DNA from 4 places in the Paracoccus aminophilus JCM 7686 genome. Region 1 is predicted to be linked to each of the others. Evidence: riboswitches for the same ligand, from Rfam matches in the RefSeq annotation. Region 1 holds a riboswitch; each other region holds the start of a gene.
What was found. Region 1 has a riboswitch for cobalamin ahead of JCM7686_RS21980 (ABC transporter substrate-binding protein). Riboswitches for the same ligand answer to the same signal wherever they lie in the genome.
Positions count from the first base shown of each region.

Region 2: it holds a riboswitch for cobalamin, as region 1 does, so the genes downstream of both, JCM7686_RS05830 (DUF1636 domain-containing protein) here and JCM7686_RS21980 (ABC transporter substrate-binding protein) in region 1, are expected to answer to the same signal.
Region 3: it holds a riboswitch for cobalamin, as region 1 does, so the genes downstream of both, nrdH (glutaredoxin-like protein NrdH) here and JCM7686_RS21980 (ABC transporter substrate-binding protein) in region 1, are expected to answer to the same signal.
Region 4: it holds a riboswitch for cobalamin, as region 1 does, so the genes downstream of both, bluB (5,6-dimethylbenzimidazole synthase) here and JCM7686_RS21980 (ABC transporter substrate-binding protein) in region 1, are expected to answer to the same signal.

Region 1 is NC_022044.1:133,201-138,657, forward strand. It holds gene JCM7686_RS21970 (ABC transporter ATP-binding protein) at 1-114, opposite strand, end outside; gene JCM7686_RS21975 (FecCD family ABC transporter permease) at 125-1,165, opposite strand; gene JCM7686_RS21980 (ABC transporter substrate-binding protein) at 1,162-2,172, opposite strand; cobalamin riboswitch at 2,314-2,508, opposite strand; gene JCM7686_RS21985 (helix-turn-helix domain-containing protein) at 2,560-4,017, opposite strand; gene JCM7686_RS21990 (malate synthase) at 4,166-5,457, shown strand, end outside.
Region 2 is NC_022041.1:1,174,291-1,179,747, forward strand. It holds gene cobN (cobaltochelatase subunit CobN) at 1-2,052, opposite strand, end outside; gene cobW (cobalamin biosynthesis protein CobW) at 2,054-3,058, opposite strand; gene JCM7686_RS05830 (DUF1636 domain-containing protein) at 3,055-3,426, opposite strand; cobalamin riboswitch at 3,513-3,736, opposite strand; gene cobO (cob(I)yrinic acid a,c-diamide adenosyltransferase) at 3,872-4,477, shown strand; gene JCM7686_RS05840 (cobyric acid synthase) at 4,487-5,457, shown strand, end outside.
Region 3 is NC_022041.1:137,556-143,012, reverse strand. It holds gene nrdE (class 1b ribonucleoside-diphosphate reductase subunit alpha) at 1-1,452, opposite strand, end outside; gene nrdI (class Ib ribonucleoside-diphosphate reductase assembly flavoprotein NrdI) at 1,434-1,850, opposite strand; gene nrdH (glutaredoxin-like protein NrdH) at 1,866-2,087, opposite strand; cobalamin riboswitch at 2,182-2,377, opposite strand; gene speB (agmatinase) at 2,566-3,531, opposite strand; gene JCM7686_RS00705 (MFS transporter) at 3,555-4,910, opposite strand; gene JCM7686_RS00700 (LysR family transcriptional regulator) at 5,092-5,457, shown strand, end outside.
Region 4 is NC_022041.1:1,419,987-1,425,443, forward strand. It holds gene JCM7686_RS07070 (GSCFA domain-containing protein) at 1-464, opposite strand, end outside; gene JCM7686_RS23910 (LysR family transcriptional regulator) at 597-1,112, opposite strand; cobalamin riboswitch at 1,393-1,575, shown strand; gene bluB (5,6-dimethylbenzimidazole synthase) at 1,625-2,317, shown strand; gene JCM7686_RS07085 (aldo/keto reductase) at 2,365-3,402, opposite strand; gene JCM7686_RS07090 (AraC family transcriptional regulator) at 3,578-4,477, shown strand; gene JCM7686_RS07095 (M24 family metallopeptidase) at 4,540-5,457, opposite strand, start outside.

The DNA of each region.
Region 1 (5,457 bases):
GCCATTCGGCCCGATCAGGCCAAAGGTCTCGCCCGGTTCAAGCGCCAGATCGACGCCCGAGACAATCGACCGCCCGGCGCTGCGCCATCCGAGACCCTGTGCTTCGATTTTCATCGCGCGCCCCTCACATCCGCACCCGGTTGCGCACAAGGATCAGCGCAAAACCCGGCGCGCCAACCAAAGCAGTGACGACGCCAATCGGCACGACCTGACCCGCGATCAGGCTGCGCGAGACGATATCCGCCGCGATCATGAAGACCGCGCCGGTCAGCGCGGTTGCCGGGATCAGGCGGAAATGGCGCACGCCGACCAGAAAGCGGACCGCATGGGGGATGACCAGCCCGACAAAGCCGATCGCGCCGACAAGGCTGACCATGACCGCCGTCATCAGCGTGACCGCGCCGATCAGCACCAGCTGCACGCGGCGCACCGGCACGCCAAGGGCTGCCGCGGATTCCGAGCCGAAGGCAAAGGCATCCAGTGCGCGGGCATGGATCAGGCTGACGACAAAGCCCAAGACCGCCACCGGCACGGCCAGCGAGACATCAGGCCAGCGCACGCCCGAGAGATTGCCCAAAAGCCAGAACATGATGCCGCGTGCCTGTTCAGCATTGGCAGATTTCGCAATGAAGAACGAGGTCAGCGCATTGAAAAGCTGCGATCCCGCAATCCCGGCCAGTACCATCTGCGCAGGCCCTCCGCCTGCCGCGCGGGCCAGCAGCGCGACCAGACTGAAGGCCAGCATCGCACCGGTAAAGGCCCCGGCGGAAATGCCCAGCATCCCGCCGCCGACGCCCAGAATGGTGACCGCGACCGCGCCGGTCGAGGCGCCGGCCGAGACGCCGAGCAGATAGGGATCGGCCAAAGCGTTGCGGACCAGAGATTGCAGCACCAGCCCCGACAAAGCCAAAGCCGCGCCGCAGGCGGCGGCGACCAGGGTGCGGGGGAGGCGATAGGCCCAGATGATCCCGGCGTCGATCGGATCAAGCACATGGCTCGCCCCGAAAAGCCGCACCGCGAGAACCTCGCGCACGGTCGAGAACGGCAGAGGCGCCTCTCCGATCACCGTGCCCGAGAGAATGGCCAGCAAAAGCACCGCCAGTCCGGCCGCCGCCACCAGCGTGACCGAGACGAACAGCCTGCGCGGGCTGGCGGTCCGGCTCATTTCAGGCCGAACTGCGGCAGCGCATCCGCAAGCGTTTCAAGCGCGGAGACATTGCGGATCGAGGGATCCATCGCATGGGCATCCATCACCACGATCCGGTCATTCTTGACCGCATCCATCTCTTTGGTGACCGGATCGGATTTGAGGAAGGCGAGCTTTTTCTCGACATCATCGGCCTCGAAGCGGCGGCGGTCCATTTTGGCCACGACGATCACCGAGGGATTGGCGCGGGCAATGGTCTCCCAGCTCACCACCGGCCATTCCTCGTCGCTTTCGACGACATTACGCAGGCCAAGCGCCTCCATCATGTAAGCGGGCGGGCCTTTGCGACCGGCGACATAGGGGTCGATGTCCATTTCCGCCGACGAGAACCAGAAGACCGCCGAGCTGTCTTTCAGATCGAGCGCCTTGGCCTTGGCAATCGCAGCCTCTTCGCGGCCCTTGAGCCCCTCGACCAGCGCCGTGCCGCGCTCGGGCACGTCAAAGATCTCGGACAGCTCGGTCACGCCCTGATAGATTGGCGCCATCGAAAACATCTCGGTCCGGGTGCCGTCCGAGCCGACGGTGTTGTCCTTGCCGGTGCAATCCGAGGGCAGGATATAGGTCGGAATGCCGAGATCGCCGAACTGCTCGCGCGTCGCCACGATACCCTGCGGGCCGATATGCCATTCATATTGGATCGCGACGAGACCCGGACGCTTGGCGACCACGCTTTCAAAGCTCGGATCATTGTCGGCAAGACGCTCGATCTTGGCATTGGCCTCTTTGAACTCGGGCAGGACTTCGGTGAACCAGACCGAGGTCCCGGTGACCTTCTCGGCAAGACCCAGCGAATAGAGCACTTCGGTCGCGGCCTGACCGACGCTGACGACGCTGTCGGGCGCCTTGTCAAAGCGGACATCGACGCCGCAATTGCGCAGCTCAAGCGGATATTTGGTTTCGGCAAAGGCGGGCGCGGCACAGGCCACCGACACCAGCAGCGCCGCGAAAAGCGATTTAGATTGCATGAGACTCTCCGGTCATGGATGCGACCGAAGACCGGAGGGAAGGCACGGCAAGCCCAAAGGGCCGCCTGCGGAATCTCATTGGCCCAAAGGCCCAGCACAGAGGTTTCATCCGACACCTTCCCGGACACCCCGCCCGGGTCGCTAAAGTTACACCTGTCGGCAGGTCTCCTGACTGACGGGTCACAAGCCGCTGCAACCTTCCCATGACCTGCGTCACAGTGGTCTTGTGCAGGGCCTCGCCGCCTACAGTTGCGGGGGCAGTTCCGGTTCACGGGGGTAAGCCCGTGACGGATTCCCTTTCAATTCCTTACGGAAACCGACGCCCTTCCGTAGCGATGCTATCCCGGCTGCGCAAGTCAGCAAAACGACGGCAAAAGCGCGCAGGCTTTAGCTTGCGTTCGGGCCGCTCTCCTCGGTCTCGAATTCGAAAATCGCCACGCTGCGCTCGCGCTCATTGACGCGCAGGCGGCGGTTGACCGGGGCATGGGCGCGGGCCGAGCAATCGGGCCGCTCGCAGAGATAGCAGTTCAGCCCAATATCGACCGGGCGGCTATGGGCGAGATCAATGCCATCGGCATAGACCAGCCGCGGCGCGTAAGCGATGTCACAGCCGAGCCCGATCGCCAGCCGTTGCGCGGGCGCGCTATAGGTGCCGCCCGCGCGGGTGACGGTGCGCACGATCGAGAAATAGGTCGCGCCCTCGGGCATCCGGATGACCTGCGTCTGGACGCGGTCGGGGCGCTCGAAGGCGGAATGGATATTCCACAAGGGACAGGTGCCGCCGAAGCGCGAGAAGGGAAAGCGCCCGGCGCTGAAGCGTTTCGAGACATTGCCCGCCCGGTCCACGCGCACGAAAAAGAACGGAATGCCGCGCGCGCCATCGCGTTGCAGCGTCGACATGCGATGGGCGGTCTGCTCGAAACTCGTGTCGAATTTATAGCTCAGGGCCTCGACATCATAGCGCTCGGCCTCGCAGGCGGCGAGAAAGCGGCGATAGGGCATGATCAGCGCGGCGGCGAAGTAATTGCCAAGGCTGACCCGCAAAAGCGCGCGCGCGGCGGCATCGTCAAGCCCGGCCTCATCGACCAGCCGCGCGATCAAATCGCCATGCTCCAGCGTCGCCAGCACCGTGCCGATCTGGAAGCGGCGGCTCGATTGACGCAAAAGCTCGGAGAGCAGCAGCTCGCGGCGGTGCAGATCGAAGCGGCGCAGCTGGCTGCCCATCACCCGCGAGGGCACGATGCGCGCGCGAATGCCCTGCGCGGTCAGCCGGGCGGTCAGCGCAGCATGGGGCTCGTTGCGGTGCAGCGCCAGCTCTTCGGCCAAAGCCTCGGCGGCATGATCGAGCACATCGACATGATTGCGCCGCTCGTAGAACCAGCGCCGCACCATATCGACCGGGCGGGTCGGATCGGCCAAAGCCTCGACCTTGTCGCGGTCGGTCAGCGGGTTGAGATCGGCCTGTTCGCGCAAAAGCGTTTCGCGGTGATTGTCATGAAGCCGCACGAAAGCCGCCGCAAGGCGCGGCGAGGCCTGAAGCACCGCCGCGATCTCGGCGCGCGGCAGGCTCGCCAGACCCAGCGCCGAATCCTTCAGCGCGGCCGAGAAATCGGCGGCAAGCTGGGTGTCGGTCGAGGGCGCAAGCTCGGAGATATTGAAATCATAGACCTCGGCGATCTTCATCAAAAGCCGCGCCGAGGCCGGGCGCTGATCGGCTTCGATCAGGGTGATATAGCTCGGCGAGATCCCAAGTTCGCTCGCCATTTGCGCCTGCGTCAGCCCCAAAGACTGGCGCAAAACCCGAAGCCTTTGGCCGATTATCAGCTTCTCGCCGCGCTGACTCATCTTACAAACCTTACATAACCGCGCTCTGACGCGTGACACTACACACGATAGCACCCGGTTATTTCAAGAGAATAATGCGAAGTCAAAGTGACATTACTAAGGTGACATCATGATCTGAATCACCGGATCTGAACCGTCGGAGGATGACATGCCGCTTGACCGCTCTGCCCAGACCAGCCTGCCCATCGTCTTGCGCGCCGCTCCGGAAGCGGGGCGGGTGCTGACACCCGAGGCGCTGGCTTTTGTCGGCACGCTGCAAGCCCGTTTCGGGCTGCGCCTGCACGCTATGATGATTGCCCGCGCCCGCCATCAAGAGCGCATCGACCGGGGCGAGCTGCCCGATTACCTCAGCGAAACCACCTCGATCCGTCAGGGCATCTGGGAGGCCGCGCCCGCGCCGCTGGCCCTGCGCGACCGCCGGGTCGAGATCCTGTGCCCGGTCGATCGCAAAAGCCTTGCTGCGGGGCTCGGCTCGGGCGCGAAGGTGATGATCGCCGATTTCGAGGATACGACCTCGCCGGGCTTTGCCAATATCGTCACCGGACATGCCAATCTGATCGACCTGCGCGACGGCGCGCTGCATCCCGCCGAGGACAGCCCCGCAGGAACGGAAACGCCCGCGCTCATCATCCGCCCGCGCGGCCTTCACCTCAACGAAGCCAACATTCTCGCCGGGGGTCAGCCGATCTCGGCGGCGCTCTTCGACTTTGGCCTGTCGCTTTACCACTGCGGGCGGGCGCTGGCCGAGCGCGGGCAGGGGCCGTTCTACTATCTGCCGAAGCTTCAAGGCCAAGACGAGGCGCGGTTCTGGAATGATGTCTTCCTGTTCGCGCAGGAAGAGATCGGCCTTGCCCCCGGCACCATCCGCGCCACGGTCATCATCGAGACCCTGCAAGCCGCCTTTGAGACCGACGAGATCGTCTGGCAGCTCAAGGATCATATCGCCGGGCTCTGCTGCGGAGCGCGCGACTTTACCTTCAGCTATATCAAGACCTTGCGCAATCACGCGGCCTATGTCCTGCCCGACCGCGACGCGCTGCACATGGAAAGCGCCTTTCTGGCCGCCTATACGGCACGGGTGGTCAAGGTCTGCCACCGGCGCGGCATCCATGCCATCGGCGGCATGTCGGCGGCGCTGCCGGTCGCCAATGACACTGATGCCAATCGCCATGCCTTCGATCTGGTCCGCCATGACAAAGAGCGCGAGGTCAGCATGGGCTTTGATGGCTGCTGGGTCGCGCATCCCGGGCTGGTCGCCGTCGCGCAAGAGGTCTTTGACCGCCAGATGCCGCGCGCCAATCAGATCAGCCGCCCGCGTCAGGAATGGCGGATCGAGCCCGCCATGCTCTTGCGCCCGCATCAGGGCCAGATCACCTTGCGCGGGGTTCAGGCCAATATCGCGATTGCGATGGAATATCTCTCGAACTGGCTGATGGGGCG
Region 2 (5,457 bases), on a different replicon from region 1:
AAGGTTGCGCCCCGTCGGCATGACATCGGCGGCGCCCCGCCACGGGCTGCCCGAGGGCCCCGGCGCAACGTGCAGGCCCGCCAAGGCGCGCGCCAGCCCCTCACGCTCGCCCGGGGCCTCGCCCCAGATATGGAGCCCGTCTGTATAGCGGCTTTCCTTTAGCTCGCAGACGAAACGGTCGAGCTCGCCCAACGCCTGCGCCTCATCCGAGACGGCAAGGCCAAGCTCGGAAAAGAGGCCCAAGGCCCCGGCCTCGTCGCGGATCATCCCGGCCAGCCGGTCGCGGCGGGCGGGGTCGATGCCGTCGGCGGTGGAATAGCGGTCGAGCATCTGCTCGAGGCCCACGAATTTCTCCGGCAATTGCGCGGGTTTCAGCGGCGGCGGCATATGGCCAAGCGTGACCGCACCCAGACGGCGGCGGGCTTGGGCGGCCTCGCCCGGATCGTTGACGATGAACGGATAGATCACCGGCAGCGCGCCGGTCAGCGCCTCGGGCCAGCAGGCGGCGGATTGCGCGACCGATTTGCCCGGCAGCCATTCCAGCGTGCCATGCGCGCCGATGTGGATGATCGCGCCGACCCGGCGGCTGAGCCAGAGATAAAAGGCGACATAGGCATGGCGCGGAGGCGCGGTCAGGTCGTGATAGCCGGTCTCGCGGTCGTCAAGGCGACCGCGCTCGGGCTGCAAAGCGATCAGATGGGGGCCTTCGCGCAGAGCCGGAAAGCGCAGCATTTGCCCGGTGATCTGGGGGTCGGTTTCCGGCGCGCCCCAATGATCATGCAGGGCTTGGCGCAGCGGCGCAGGTAGCTCGGCCAAAGCGTCCAGATATTCGGCGAGCGGCCAGTCGATCACCTCTTGGCGCAGGCGGGGCGCGAGGGGCGCGGGGGACTGGCCCAGATCGCGCAGGATCGCCTCGGCCGAGAGACAAGCATCCAGCCCGACGGCATGGGCATCGAGCCACGCCTTGCCGGGATAGGTCGAGAGCACAATCGCCAGAGGCGGTGTGCCGCTTTGCAGCGCGGTCCAGCCCAAGACGCGATCCACCAAAGCCGCGATCCGCTCGGGCAAAGGGGTGTGGCGTGGCACGGCGATTTGCAGATCGGGATCGGGTGCGGCGGCGCCTTTCAGCGAGATGATCTGCGCGGGAATGCGGCCATCGACCTCGGGCAGCACGACATGCATCGCCATATCGGCGGGCGAAAGGCCGCGGCTGCTTTCCTCCCACAGACGCGCCTCGGCGGTCGAAAGCACAGCCTGAAAGACCGGCGGACCAGAGCGCAGGGCGCAATCCGCATCTTGGGTCGAAAATGCGGTTGTGTTGATAATCGCCTGCGGCGGATGCGCGGCAAAGGCGGCTTTCAGAAAATCCTGCGCGGTGCGGGATTTGAGCGAGGGTAGGAAGATCCCGCGCGCCGTCACCCCGCGTTCGGCAAAAGCCGCGATCAAAGCCTCGATCGGCGCGGTATCGCCCGCCAGCATCCACGAGCGGTAAAAGGGGATCGCGATCCAGTTGCCCTCGGGCGGCGCGCCAAGCCAGCCGACCTCGGGCAAGGGCGCCGGATCTTCAGCCTCCAGCCCCGCCATCAGCCGCAAAGCCGCGCCCGCCGCCAGATGCCCGCCCATCGCGCAAAGCCGGTTCAGCCGCTGCCACAGTGCAGGCGCAACGGTCGAGAAGCCTTGGAGCGCGGGATCGTCGCGCCCGTCGCCGCGCAAAAAGGCCAGCGCGATCCCTCGTCGCCGCGCCAGATCCTGCAGCGCCATGACCCCATGCGGCCAATAGCTTTGCCCGCCCAGAAGCCGCACGAGAATGAAGCGCGCGCCCATGAGCGTCGCCTCGATATATTGATCGACCGAGACCGGATGGGTCAGCCGCGCCAAGGGCGCGAGGCGCAAGCCGGGCAAATCTGCCCGCCCGCGCCGCCAGCCTTCCGCAAAATCGGCGAGATCGCTGTCTGAAAAGGACAGCACCACAAGATCGGCAGGGGTCTGGCCGAGATCTTGCGGCGTGGCGCTGTCCTCGAGCCCGCCGGCTTCGCGAAAGATGACGTGCATATTACCCCAGCAGAATGGCGCGGATCGCCTCGGGGTCAATATCGTGATGCTCGGCGATGACCACAAGCTGCGAGCGACGCGGACCCGACCAAGGCTGGTCATATTGGTGACGCACGCGCGCGCCGACGGCCTGCACGAGCAGGCGGAGCGGCTTGCCCTCAACCGCGACATGGCCCTTGACGCGCAGGACATGCTGGTCGCGGGCGAGCCGCTCGATCCGGGCGACCAGATCGGCGGGATCGGTGATTTCGGGCAGGTCGATCACGACCGAGTCGAAATCATCATGCTCGTGATCATCGGCGCCGTCGTGATGCGAGGGGCGCGCGGCCAGATCATCCTCGGCCTTGGCATCAAGGCCAAGGATCACGCGCGGGTCGATCACGCCCTCGGCAATCTCGATCACCGGGAGTTCGCGATGGGCGATCTCTTTCAGCTTTTCGCGCGCGGCGGATTTGACCGCATCCGAGGCAAGATCGGATTTCGTCAGCAAGATGATATCGGCGCAGTTCACCTGATCCTCGAAAACCTCGGCGAGCGGGCTGTCATGCTCGGTCCCCTCGGTCTCACCCTCGTCGAAGGCCCCGGCGGCCAAAGCCTCGGTATCGGCCAAAGCGATGACGCCATCGACGGTGATGCGCGAGCGGATCGCGGGCCAGTCGAAGGCTTTCAGAAGCGGCTTCGGCAGCGCCAGCCCCGAGGTTTCGATCAGGATGTGATCGGGCGCTTCGGGCAGCGCCAGCAGACGCTCCATCGCGGGCAGGAAGTCATCGGCGACGGTGCAGCAGATGCAGCCGTTGGCCAGTTCGACGATGTTGTTTTCCGGACAATCCGCGCTGGCGCAGGATTTCAGGATCTCGCCATCGACGCCGGCCGTGCCGAATTCATTGACCAGAACCGCGAGGCGGCGGCCCCCGGCATTGGCGATCAGATGGCGGATCAGCGAGGTTTTCCCGGCGCCGAGAAAGCCGGTGACAACGGTAACGGGGGTTTTGGCAAGCGAGGTCATAGCGTGTCCTTGGTCAGCGCAAAGGGAGGAATGCGGGCGATGGTGTTCTTGCGGAAAAGGGCCGAGCGTTCGCGCCAGGGCACGACACCCTCGGCGCTTTCGGCATATTGGCGGGCCATGGTCAGGACTTCGGCGGCGTCCTCGGGGGTGATGCCGCCCTGCACATAGGTCCAGGAACCGGGACGGCCAAGCGCCACGGCGCAGCCTTTCGAACAGGCGGAAAGGCAGGCGACCGGCTCGATGCGGATGCCTTGGGGCAGGGCTTCGGCCTGAATGGCCGAGAGCAGCCGCTCGCCGGGGACGATGCCGTCATCGGGCACGGGCGCACCCATGCGGCAGGTCTGGCAGATGTAAAGCGTCGCCTCCATGCGCGGCCTTTCAGATCTCGCGGAGGGGACAAGGGCGGCGGGCAGGCGGGGCCATACCATCCGTCCGCAGCGCACCCCGGCCGCATCTTCGGTTATCTCGCATGGCAGGTCTCCCGGCTTGCGGATGCGGGTCTGGCCCTCGCTTCTCCGGCCTTCCCGGCCCGGGGGCCAGTGGCGGTGGAGAGGCTCTCCGGTCACGGTCGCGGGGGCGGCTGCGCTTGGGGCCTTGGGACCGATCCGGTCGGCGGGGCCTTGGCGCATTCCCTCTTAGCCTGCGTCGCCACAGGAACCATTGCGCGCCCTTGATGGCGGCAAGAGCGGGGGCAAGTCAAGGCGCGGCAGTCAGGAAGGCCCTTGTCAGAAGGTCTGAACCCGGCGTAGGCCAGAAGGGCGTATCCTGCGCCAAAGCCTCCAATTCCTGCCGATCAGAAGGTTCATTCGGATTATGAGAAGTGACGAAGAACATACTGAAAAGATGAAGAAGATAAAATCAGCGCGCGACCGTATCATGGAAGAGCGGCAGGGCGAGAAGGGTTTGATCGTCGTTCACACCGGGCCGGGCAAGGGCAAGTCGTCCTCGGCCTTTGGCATGGTGATCCGCGCCATTGCCCATGAGATGCCGTGTGCGGTCGTCCAGTTCATCAAGGGCGGGCGCGAGACCGGCGAGCGCAAATTGCTGACCACGCATTTCAGCCATCTCTGCCAGTTCCACACGATGGGCGAGGGCTTCACCTGGGAAACGCAGGACCGCGCTCGCGACATTGCGGCGGCTCAGGCGGGCTGGGATAAGGCCAAGGAGCTGATCCGCGATCCGGCAATCCGGCTGGTGCTGCTCGATGAGATCAACATCGCTTTGCGCAATGATTACCTCGATATCGCCGAGGTCTGCGCCTTCCTGCAGGGTGAAAAACCCGAGATGACCCATGTCATTCTGACCGGCCGTAATGCCAAGCCCGAGCTGATCGAGATCGCCGATCTCGTGACCGAGATGGAGGTGGTGAAACACCCGTGGCGCGCGGGGATCAAGGCCCAGCCGGGCATCGAATTCTAAGGCGCGGTTATGGCGGGGTTGATGATTCAGGGGACCGGCTCGAATGTCGGGAAATCGCTGGTCGTGGCGGGGATCTGCCGCGCCTTGCGCCTGCGCGGGCTCTCGGTCGCGCCCTTCAAGCCGCAGAATATGTCGAACAATGCCGCCGTGACCGCTGATGGCGGCGAGATCGGCCGGGCGCAGGCCCTGCAAGCCCGCGCGGCGGGCTTGGCGCCTCATACTGATATGAACCCGGTGCTGCTCAAGCCCGAAAGCGAGATGGGCTCGCAGGTGATCGTTCAAGGCCGCCGTCTGGGCACGTTTCGCGCCCGCGATTACTGGGCGATGAAGGCCGAGCTGATGGGGCGGGTGATGGAGAGCTATCGCCGCCTTGAGGCCGCCCATGATCTCGTGGTGGTCGAGGGGGCGGGCAGCGCCTCGGAGGTCAATCTGCGGGCGACGGACATTGCCAATATGGGCTTTGCCGAGGCCTCAGGCGTGCCGGTCTTTCTGCTCGGCGATATCGACCGGGGCGGCGTGATCGCGCAGATCGTCGGCACGAAAGCGGTGATCGCGGATGCCGATGTCGCGCGCATAAAAGGTTTCGTTATCAATAAGTTTCGCGGTGATCCTCAGCTGTTTGCCGATGGCTATCAGATGATCGCGACGCAAAGCGGCTGGCCCGGTTTCGGCGTCCTGCCGGCCTTCGAGCAGGCGCATCTTCTGCCCGCCGAGGATGCGCAGGACATCCCGACGCGCCGCGTGGGGAGCGGATTGCGCATCGGCTGGCTGGTGCTCTCGCGGGTGGCGAATTTCGATGACCTCGACCCACTGGCGGCCGAGCCGGGCGTCGATCTGGTCGCGATCCGCGCCGGCGAGCCGATCCCCGGCGATCTCGATCTGGTCATCATTCCGGGCTCGAAATCGACGCGGGGCGATCTCGATTATCTGCGCGCGCAGGGCTGGGACATCGACCTTCTCGCGCATCACCGGCGCGGCGG
Region 3 (5,457 bases), on a different replicon from region 1:
GGGCGAGCCGTAATGGATGCGCTCGCGGGCGAGGAAGCCGTGCAGGTTCATCTGGCCAAGACCGACCGCATGGGCCTCGTCATTGCCGCGCCGGATCGAGGGGACGGATTCGATTGCCGACATTTCCGACACTGCCGTCAGCGCGCGGATTGCCGCTTCGACGGTGGCGCCGAAATCCGGGCCGTCCATCGTTGCCGCGATATTCAGCGAGCCGAGGTTGCAGGAAATATCCGTGCCCATCTTGGAATAGCTCAGATCTTCGCTGAACTCCGAGGCCTCATTGACCTGCAGGATTTCCGAGCAGAGGTTCGACATGGTGATGCGCCCGTCGATCGGGTTGGCTTTGTTCACCGTGTCTTCGAACATGATATAGGGATAGCCGCTCTCGAACTGGATCTCGGCCAGCGTCTGGAAGAAGGCGCGGGCGTTGATCTTTTTCTTCTTGATGCGCTTGTCGTCGACCATCTCTTGATATTTCTCGGTGACCGAGATTTCCGAGAAGGGGACGCCGTAGACCTTCTGCACGTCATGGGGCGAGAAGAGATACATATCCTCGTTCTTCTTCGCCAGATCGAAGGTCACATCGGGAATGACCACGCCCAAAGACAGCGTCTTGATGCGGATCTTCTCGTCGGCGTTCTCGCGCTTGGTGTCGAGGAACCGCAGGATATCGGGGTGGTGAGCGTTCAGATAGACCGCGCCCGCACCCTGACGCGCGCCAAGCTGGTTCGCGTAGGAGAAGCTGTCTTCCAGCAGTTTCATCACCGGGATGACGCCCGAGGACTGGTTCTCGATACCTTTGATCGGTGCGCCGGATTCGCGGATATTGGTCAGCATCAAGGCCACGCCGCCGCCGCGCTTCGAGAGCTGCAAGGACGAGTTGATCGAGCGGCCGATCGATTCCATGTTGTCTTCGATGCGCAGCAGGAAGCAGGAAATCAGCTCGCCGCGCGATTTCTTCCCGGCATTGAGAAAGGTCGGCGTTGCCGGCTGGAAGCGCCCCGAAAGGATCTCATCCATGAAGCGGGTCGCCAGCTTTTCATCGCCGCGCGCCAGCGCCAGCGAGACCATGACGACGCGGTCCTCATAACGCTCGAGATAGCGCTGACCGTCGCGGGTCTTCAGTGTATAGGAGGTGTAATATTTGAACGCGCCGAGGAAGGTCGGGAAGCGGAACTTCTTGCGGTAAGCCTCGTCCCAGATCTGGCGCATGAAGTTCTTGGAATATTGGTCCAGAACCTCGGCCTCGTAATAGCCTTCCTCGACCAGATAATCGAGCTTCTCGTCCAGCGAGTGGAAGAACACGGTGTTCTGGTTCACATGCTGGAGGAAATATTGATGCGCCGCCTTGCGGTCGGCGTCAAAGCGGATGTTGCCCTCATTGTCATAGAGGTTCAGCATCGCGTTCAGCGCATGATAATCGAGTTCGGCCTTCACGCCATTGTCGAGCATTCCATCCCCCGGAATTCTGCTAGGCCCGCGCGGATACGGGCGATGTCGGTTTCATTGCCGGAAAGCTCAAAGCGGTAGAGCACCGGGACGTTGCATTTTTGTGCGATCACATCGCCCGCAAGGGCGAAGGTCGAGCCGAAGTTTCGGTTTCCCCCGGCGATGACGCCACGCAACAAGGCGCGGCGGGCGGTGTCGTTCAGGAAGTGGATCACCGGCTTGGCGACAGCGCCCCGCCCCTGCCCGTCTGCATAGGTCGGCAGGACCAGCACATAGGGCACGCGGGGCTCGGGCATCGGCTCGGCAGGCGACAGGGGTATCCGCGCGCCGCCAAGGCCCAGCCGCTCCACCAAGCGGGCCGTATTGCCCGAGCGCGAGGAGTAATAGACCAGATCCAGCACGGCGCGGCGGGCTCCTTACGACAGGCGGCCGATCATGTCGGGACGGAACCCGGCCCAATGCTCTTCACCCGCGATCACCACCGGGGCCTGACGATAGCCAAGCGCCACCACTTTCTCCATGGCAGCCGCGTCTTCCGTCAGGTCCACCACCTGATAGGACAGGCCCTTTGCATCGAGCGCGCGGGTGGTGGCCGTGCACTGCACGCAAGCCGGTTTGGAGTAGACGGTGATGGTCATTTTTTGTCCCTAGGCATGGCACGAGAGGCGAAGGGACCACCGTCGAAGCGCACCGCGACGGATATCAAAAGGTCCCGCGCCCACCGCACGGTTAAGTCTTTTTCCTGTCCTGGCAGGTCTCTGACTCACGGGTCACGGCTCGGCCGATCCCTAGGGGTGGCAGCCCCCGGACCTCTTTGGCTTCGCTCTCCGCCTACAGTTGCGGGGGCAGCGCTGGCTTGAACCAGCTTCCCTCTTTTTCCCTCCTCAAGCTTTCGCCCGACTCAAGAACCAGAACACAACCAATGGACACCACCGCCACAGAAATGTCAACATATGGTATATAGGCAACGATGCCCGCCAAGCCATCTGACTTTGCTGAGTTTTGCTTGAAATGTAGGGAAAACTGGTGGCCGGAAAAGAAGAAGGGGGCCGTTGGGCCCCCTCTCGCATCTTGCGGATTCGGTTTCAAGCGCCATCGCTGTGACGCCGCAGCATATCAGCTTTGCGTGCGCTGCGCCCGGGCGTGGAAGACGAAGCCGAGGAAGTTCAGAAGCACCTGCGCCGCCAGAACCGAGGTGACATCGCCATGGTCGTAATCGGGCGCGACCTCGACCAGATCGATGCCGACGATCTCGTGACGTTGCGCCACCGCCTGCAGCATTTCGAGCACCTCGTAATAGAGGAAGCCGCCATGCGAGGGCGTGCCGGTGCCGGGCGCGATCGAGGGGCAGAAGCCGTCGATATCAAGCGTGACATAGACGCGCGCGCCCTCCGGGATGCGGTCGATCACCCCCTCGGCCCCCAGTTTGCGCGCCTGACGCACCGAGAGGATATCCGAGCCCGCCGCCCGCGCCGCCTCATAGCCATCGCGCGCCGTCGACGAGACGTTGCGGATGCCGACCTGGGTCATGCCCGTGACATAGTCCTTTTCCGAGGCGCGGCGCAGCGGGCTGCCGTGGCCGGTGCGCACGCCGTGACGCTCGTCTACGAAATCGAGATGGGCGTCGATTTGCAGGATGTGGATGTCGCCGCGCCCCGCGAAGGCCTCGATGCAGGGGATGTTGATCGAATGATCGCCGCCGATCACCACCGGGAAGGCCCCGGCATTCAGGATCGCCTCGACCCCGGTCTTGATATTGGCATGGCTTTTCGCGGTATCGGTGTGGACGATATCGGCGTCGCCAATATCGACGATGCGCACATCCGAGGTCAGATAGGTCGCGTCGTCTTCGTGGTCATAGGCGCCGCCATGGCCAAAGCTGAAGAGCGTCGAGGCCTCGCGCACGCCCCTCGGCCCAAAGCGCGAGCCTGCGCGGTATTGCGTCCCGAAATCGAAGGGCGCGCCCAGCACGGCAACATCGGCGTCGATCTTCGACCAATCCGCGACATAGGGATTCTTGCCGAAGGTGCAGATGCCAACGAAGGGCAGGTTCAGGCGGCCAGCGTCATAAGTAGCGCTCATAAGGGGGTCCTTTCGGGTCGAGGTCAGTCTTCCAGCTTGGCGCCGGGGGCTCCGGCGCGGCTGAACATGATGGAAACAAAGGTGATCGCGGCGGCGATGGTCAGCAGCCAGGCCGGAGCATAGGCCGCGCCGATAAAGCCGCCGATCCAGGTCGCCGCCAGCGGCGCGGTGCCGCCGAACAGCGCATTCGCCGAGTTATAGCTGAGCGCGAAGCCCGAGAAGCGGACGCGGGTCGGGAAAAGCTCGCACAGGAAGGTCGCCAGCGTGCCGCCATTCATCGCGAAGAGGATGCCAAAAAGCGACAGAACCGCGAGGATCAGCAGGTAGCCACCGCTCGCCATGCCGGTGTAATCGACCGACGAGAGCACGCTGAACAAAGGCAGCGTCGCCACCATGAACAGCCCCGAGCACAGCAGCAAGATCCGCTTGCGACCAATCCGGTCCGACAACCGCCCCATCAGGAAAATCGCGCAAAGATAGGCCAAAAGCGTCACCGTCGCGCTCAGGAAGGCCGCTTCCTTGCCGACGCCCAGCTCATCCGACAGCCAGGTCGGCATATAGATCAGGATCAGATAGAAGCCGACCGCATTGACCAAGGTGCCGCCAAAGGCCGTGAAGATCTGCGGCAGATGGTTCTGAAGCAGCTCTTTGACCGGAGCCACGGGCACATGGCGCTCTTCCTCAAGCGATTGGAAATGCGGGGATTCCTCAAGGCGGCGCCGGATGTAGACGCCGACAAAGCCCAAGGGCAGCGCCATCAGGAAGGGCAGACGCCAGCCCCAGGACAGCAATTGTTCTTCGGTCAGGACGCCATAAAGCACCGCCACGAACAGCGAGGCCGCGAGCAGCCCGGTCGCCTCACCCGCAGGCACAAGGCAGGTGAAAAAGCCGCGCCGGTTGTCGGGCGCATATTCCGCCAGAAACGAGGCCGCGCCCGCGAATTCGCCCGAGGCGGCAAAGCCCTGCACCATCCGCGTCAGCAGCAACAGCACCGGTGCCAACATGCCGACGGACTGATAGCCCGGCAGGAAAGCAATGACGAAAGTCGCGCCCGACATGATGAAGATCGACAGCGACAGCGTCGCCTTGCGCCCGAATTTATCGCCGAAATGGCCCCAGATCACGCCGCCGATCGGACGCACGATGAAGCTCAGCGCAAAGACCGCATAGGTCGCCATCAAGGCGCTGCGGGCATCGGTCGCCGGAAAGAACACCTTGGCGATGACCGCGGCGAGAAAGCCGTAAACGGCATAGTCGAACCATTCGACAAAGGTTCCGATGAAGCTGGCGAAGGCGGCGCGGCGCAGCAGGCCGCTTTCGGCCACCTCAGCGCGGCTCGGACCGGGATTGGCCCTGAATTCGGTGGTCTCGGCAGTCATGAGGTCTCCTCCCCTCTGGCTGGTTGCGGCTTTGGGGAGCGCAGGCCCTGGCCGCAGGACAACCTCCCCGCTGTCCTGCGACCGGATCTGACGATGCCGCGCCGCTCACCTGCCATAAATCGAGAGTTTCTGTTATTCGTTTCGGGATTTCTGATGTATTCGACCGAAAGGAGGAGGAGCGATGCGCATCAACGACTATACCTTGCGCAATCTGCGCACCTTCTGCGCCGTGGTCGAACATGGCGGCTTTGGCGGGGCTCAGGCGGTGCTGGGCGCCTCGCCTGCGGCGATCTCGACCCATCTCAAGGATCTGGAAACGACCTTGGGCTTCACGCTCTGTCATCGCGGGCGCGCGGGTTTTGCCGTGACGCCCAAGGGGCAAGAGGTCTATGCCGAGGCCAAGCGCATGCTCTCGGTGATGGAGGTCTGCGAGGCCAATCTTGGCACGCTGCGCCGGATGCTGACCGGGCATCTGCGCATCGGCATCGTCGACAGCGAGGCCGACAACCCCGATCTGCCGATCCACCACGCGATCCGGCGCTTTTTC
Region 4 (5,457 bases), on a different replicon from region 1:
TAGAGATCGCGCACCTCTTGCCGCCGCGCCAATGCGCGCTCCAGCGACACCGGCTTGTTCGAGTGACATTGGCCGTCGATCCACCCGCCTTGAACCTCGATCAGATATTCCGAGCCGTCGGTATCCCCAAAGGCAAAGGCAATTTCCTGCAACATGGATTGCGGCGTGTATTTGTTCAGAAAACCCGATTGCTGCTGGGTGACGCCGTAGAGCTCTTCCTTCGGAAGGCGGTATTCGAAGGCCGGAACCGAATAGCCACGGTTTTTCAGCGCGCTTTCGATGTTTCGCGCAAAGCAGGACCCGATGGTGAACACCGGCTGGTCGGGCTTGATCTTGAAGCTCGGACGAAGCTTCGGGAGAATGATGTCGCCGCGACGGACCTCGCTGCCGCGTTCCGGCCATTTCGACGCCCCGTTTTCCCGAGTGCAGCGAAATGCCTGAGATTGCGGAATCCTTACGGTCATGGGGTCAAGTCCTCACTCGAATCGTCACTTCGAGGCAGTCTATGTCCGACCTAAGCCACTGTGAAGTCTATGAATGTTACCCAAGGTTGAATTAATCTCAACGATTTGTCGCTTTGGGTGTGAAGTGGCTATTTAAGCTTGAGCCATCAGGCCAATCGCGCCGGTCGCTGGCGCATGGCCATCTGCGTCCCATGGCGCTTGGCCGGGCCATGCCTCGGGGATCATCGCAATGAAGCGCCGCACCTTGGACGAGACATGGCGGCGGATCGGATAGACGGCGCAGATCGGCGCCTCCTCGCGCGTGAGCTCTTGCAAGACCGGGATCAGGCAGCCTTTCGGGCTTTGATTGCGCTCGGCCAAAGTCACCTCGGCATCATCCACCTCGCACAGGATGCGCAGGGCGTGACCCTCGAAAAGCCGCCCCTCTTCGGTGAGGGTGATGCTGCGCGTGGTGCGGCGGATCAGCCTTGTGGCAACGGTCGTTTCCAACCGCGTGATGCATTTGCCTACCGCCGAGCGGGTCAGGTCGAGCTTTTCGGCGGCTTGAGTGAAGCTTGCGGTATCGGCCAGGCGAACGAAGGCCAGCACATCGCCAAAGTGATCGAGCATCGGGTCCAATTCGTCCCATCTGTTGCGCAGATCCGCCATCTTTATCCCGGATATGGAGCGAGTAGATAAATAGGGCCCGAACAGAGCGGCAGGCCACGGCCCGCCCGATCCGAAGGCGCATGTCATGGAAACCGATCCAGAAACACCGGCCCCGCGGGGCGGCAGTCGTCGCGTAAGCGGTGTAAAGACCATAGGTTTTAATAGATGAATGGCTTAGTGATGCGGCGATCACCCGAGAAAAGGAGGTGATCATGCTGGACGACGAAGTTCCGAAGAAGGTCGAAACAGTCTGGAGCATTGCACCTTGGGCGCAATTGAGATTAGCTGCCGCGCGTCTGGTGCCCGTTGCAAACCAACGTGGATAATCGGGAACACGGTTGAAATCCGTGACGTGCCCAACGCTGTGAGGTGGACTGGGCGGCAAGGCCACTGGTGCAAACCGGGAAGGCGCCGCTGCGGAGCGAAGCCAAGTCAGAAGACCGGCCAGACGAAACGGGCGTCTCCGCACGGACGGCGGCGGCGCTGCAGGTCTGTCAGGCAGGGGATATGTCATGCGACCAGAAGCTTTGAAACCGGCCGGAGAATTCTCCGAGGCCGAACGCGACGCGGTTTACCGCGCCATCCATGAGCGGCGCGATGTCCGCAGCGAGTTCCTGCCGGACGCGATCAGCGACAGCGTGCTGACCCGGATTCTGGCCGCCGCCCATGCCGCGCCCTCGGTCGGATTGTCGCAGCCATGGAATTTCATTCTCATCCGGGACAAAGGCGTTCGCGCCGCGATCCGTGCCGCATTCGAGCGCGCCAATGCCGAGGCGCAGGCCTTGTTCGAGGGCCCGCGTCAGGCGCAATATGGCAAGCTGAAGTTGCAGGGCATTCTTGAAGCGCCGCTCAATATCTGCGTGACCTGTGATCGCAGGCGCGGCGGCCCGGTGGTTCTGGGGCGCACGCATGACAATGACACGGATCTTTATTCGACGGTTTGCGCGGTGCAGAACCTCTGGCTTGCGGCGCGCGCCGAAGGGGTCGGCGTCGGCTGGGTCAGCATCCTGCACCAAAGCGACCTGCGCCGCATCCTTGGCCTGCCCGATCATGTCACGCCGGTTGCCTATCTGTGTCTGGGCAAGGTGCGCGACCTCTTCGATCGCCCCGAGCTCGAGGCGCGCGGTTGGGACAGGCGACGCGCCCTCGGATCTGCTGTGTTTCAAGACCAATGGGGCGTCTCGGGGTCGCTTCCCGAAGGTTGAAGACTGCCGCGCCCCGCCTGCTTATCGGGCGGGACGCGGCAGGGGCGTCAGCCTTTTTGCGGCAGATGGGAGGCGCGATATTGCGATTGGCGCTCGAGCATCCAGCCCGGATATTCCGCAGGCAGCCGGGTCACGGCGTCGAGCGCGGCCAGATCCTCGGCGTCGAGCGTCACTTCGGTCGAGCGGATATTGTCTTGCAACTGGTCGATCCGCTTGGCGCCGACGATGACGCTGGTCACCACCGGCTGATGCAGCAGCCAGGCCAAAGCGACCTGCGCCACGGTGCAGCCCTTGGCTGCCGCGATCTCGCGCATCACGGCAATCGCGGCATCGCCGCGCTCCAGATCGACTGGCGGGAAATCGAAGCTCGCGCGGCGGCCTTCGTTCGAGCTGGTGCCGTCGCTGTATTTGCCGGACAGGAAGCCGCCGGCGAGCGGGCTCCAGACCATCAGCCCAATGCCTTCGGATTGCAGCATCGGCACGATCTCGCGCTCAAGATCGCGCCCGACCAGCGTGTAATAGGCCTGCAAGGACAGGATCGGCGCGAGCTTCCTCGCCTCGGCAATGCCAACCGCCTTGACGATCTGCCAGGCCGCCCAATTCGACAGGCCGATGTAGCGGACATGGCCCTGCCGCACGAGCGTATCGAGCGCCTCGAGCGTTTCGGTGATCGGGGTCAGCGGGTCGAAGCCGTGGATCTGATAGAGGTCGATGTGATCCATCTGCAGCCGCGCAAGGCTCGCCTTGGCCTCGGCCATGATATGGGCGCGCGAGGCGCCGCGCGCATTCGGACCCTCGCCCATGACGCCGAGGACCTTAGTCGCGATCACCAGATCATCGCGCGGAATGCCAAGGTTGCGGATGGATTGACCGAGAATGCGCTCGCTCTCGCCGCCCGCATAGACATTGGCGGTGTCGATGAAATTAATGCCCGCATCGACAGCGGCCTTGACCAGAGCATCGGCCTCGTCTTGTTGCAGCTGGCCGATCTGGCCCCACATGCCCCCCGAGCCGCCAAAGGTCATCGTGCCGAGGCAGAGTTCGGAAACCAGAAGGCCGCTCGGGCCAAGAGTGCGGTAACGCATGGGATATTCCTTCTTGTCGGAGGTCACGCCGGGGCCGAGTGCCGCCGGGGTGAGACAAAGATAGGGCGGCCCTGCCGGATCCCGCGACGCTGATCCTCGCAAATCCTTGCACGATCCTCTCATCTGCGCGGATTTCGAGATGCGTCCTGCGTCACAGCGGCCTAGAGTGCCATCTATGGAAAACAACCATCTTGCCCCGCTGCGACACTTGATTGCGCGCCAATGGCGTGCGCATGGCCGCGAAACGCCGATCGACGGGCTGCTTTTGACCGAGGTTTCCGCGCCGACCAGCCCGATCCATGGCGTCTACCGCCCCTCGTTCTGCGTGGTGGCGCAGGGCGCCAAGACCAGTATGCTCGGCGAGCGCGCCTATCGCTATGATGCGGGAAAATGCCTGATCGCCTCGATGGAGGTACCGATCCGCGCCGAGATCACCCGGGCGACGCCCGAGCGGCCCTATCTGGCTTTCAGCCTCGCGCTCGATCCCGCGACGATCTCTGATCTCCTCTTGGAGATGGAAGATGCGGCGGATGCCCCGCCAGCTGCGGCGCTGACCGTGCATGATTTCGGGCCAGAGCTCGCTGATCCGCTCTGCCGTCTGCTCGCGCTTCTCGACCGGCCCCGCGACATTGCGATCCTTGCGCCTCTGATCCGGCGCGAGATCACCTGGCTGCTGCTGCACGGCCCGATGGGGGCGGCTTTGCGCCAGATCGGGCTCACGGGCAGCCATATGGCGCGGATCAGCCGGGCGATTGCCTGCATTCGGGACAGCTTTACCGAGCAGCTGAACGTGGGCAGGCTTGCCGATCTCGCAGGGATGAGCCCGGCGACGTTTCACCGCCATTTCAAGGCGGTGACGGCGATGACGCCGGTGCAGTATCAAAAGCAGCTGCGGCTGCAGGAGGCGCGTCGGCTGCTGCTTTCCGACAGCGCCGATGTCGCCCGGATCGGTTATTCCATCGGCTATGAAAGTCCGTCGCAGTTCAGCCGCGAATATCGCCGCCTCTTCGGCACGCCGCCGGGACGCGACGGGCAGGCGATCCGCAAGGTGCTTGCCCCGCAGATCGCGCTCTAAGATCCCCCGCAGCTTGCGTCAAAACGGCGACGCGGCGGGGCGGTTCAGATCCGCCGCTTACCTCAATATTCGTAGGGCGAGCGGGTCAGCAGTTCGTTTGCGTCCTTGCCGATGATGATGATGTCCTCGACGAAGGCCGACCCGATGCCGTCGAGGGCCAGAAAGGCCTCGACCCCGAACACCATATTCTCTTCCACGATATCCTCGGGCAGGGACATGCTGGTCGAGATGCGCGGCTGCTCGAAGGAGAGCCCGATGCCATGCCCGAAGAAGGGGAAGTTTTTCATGATGGCCGAGACATCGCCGCCGAAGGCGGCTGTCATGCGATCGCCCTCGGCCGCGACATCGAGAAGCCGGGTGCCCGGACGCATCATTGCCGAGAGGTGCTGCACGATCTCGGCGGTCGCCGTGATCAGGCGGCGTTGCTCGGGGTTGGCATGGCCGCGCACAGCGGTGCGGCCGGGGTCGAGGTAATAGCCCTGATAAAAGGCCGCGTGGACCGTGCCGCGCACCATGTCACCGGGGGCCGGGGTATCGGCTGATGAGCCGGTCAGTGGGAAGCGATAATCGACATCCATCGTCGCGCCGTGATTGGCTCCGATAGCCTGAATGCGCCCGCCGTTGCGCACGACGACACGGGCGGCCTCGCCTGCGGCCTCGCGCTCTGACATCCCCGAGATCAGCCCGCGCATCAGCACATCCGTGGCCTCGGTGGCCGAGGCGCCCGCGATCCGGTAGCAGTCGAGCTCGCGCGGGGATTTGATCGCACGAATGCGGCGGACGAGATCGTCGCAATCGACCCAGGTGATGGCGGGCGTGGCCTCGATCAGCTGGCGGTAATATTTCACCGGCACAAACTGGCTGCCGCAAAAGGCGACCGGCCCGGTGATGCCGCGCTGGTTCAGGGTGCGGGCGAGGCTGAGAAAGGGGTGGTTGTCGCAGACCACATTCTCGAGCGCGAGCAGATCCGGGCGTGGTTC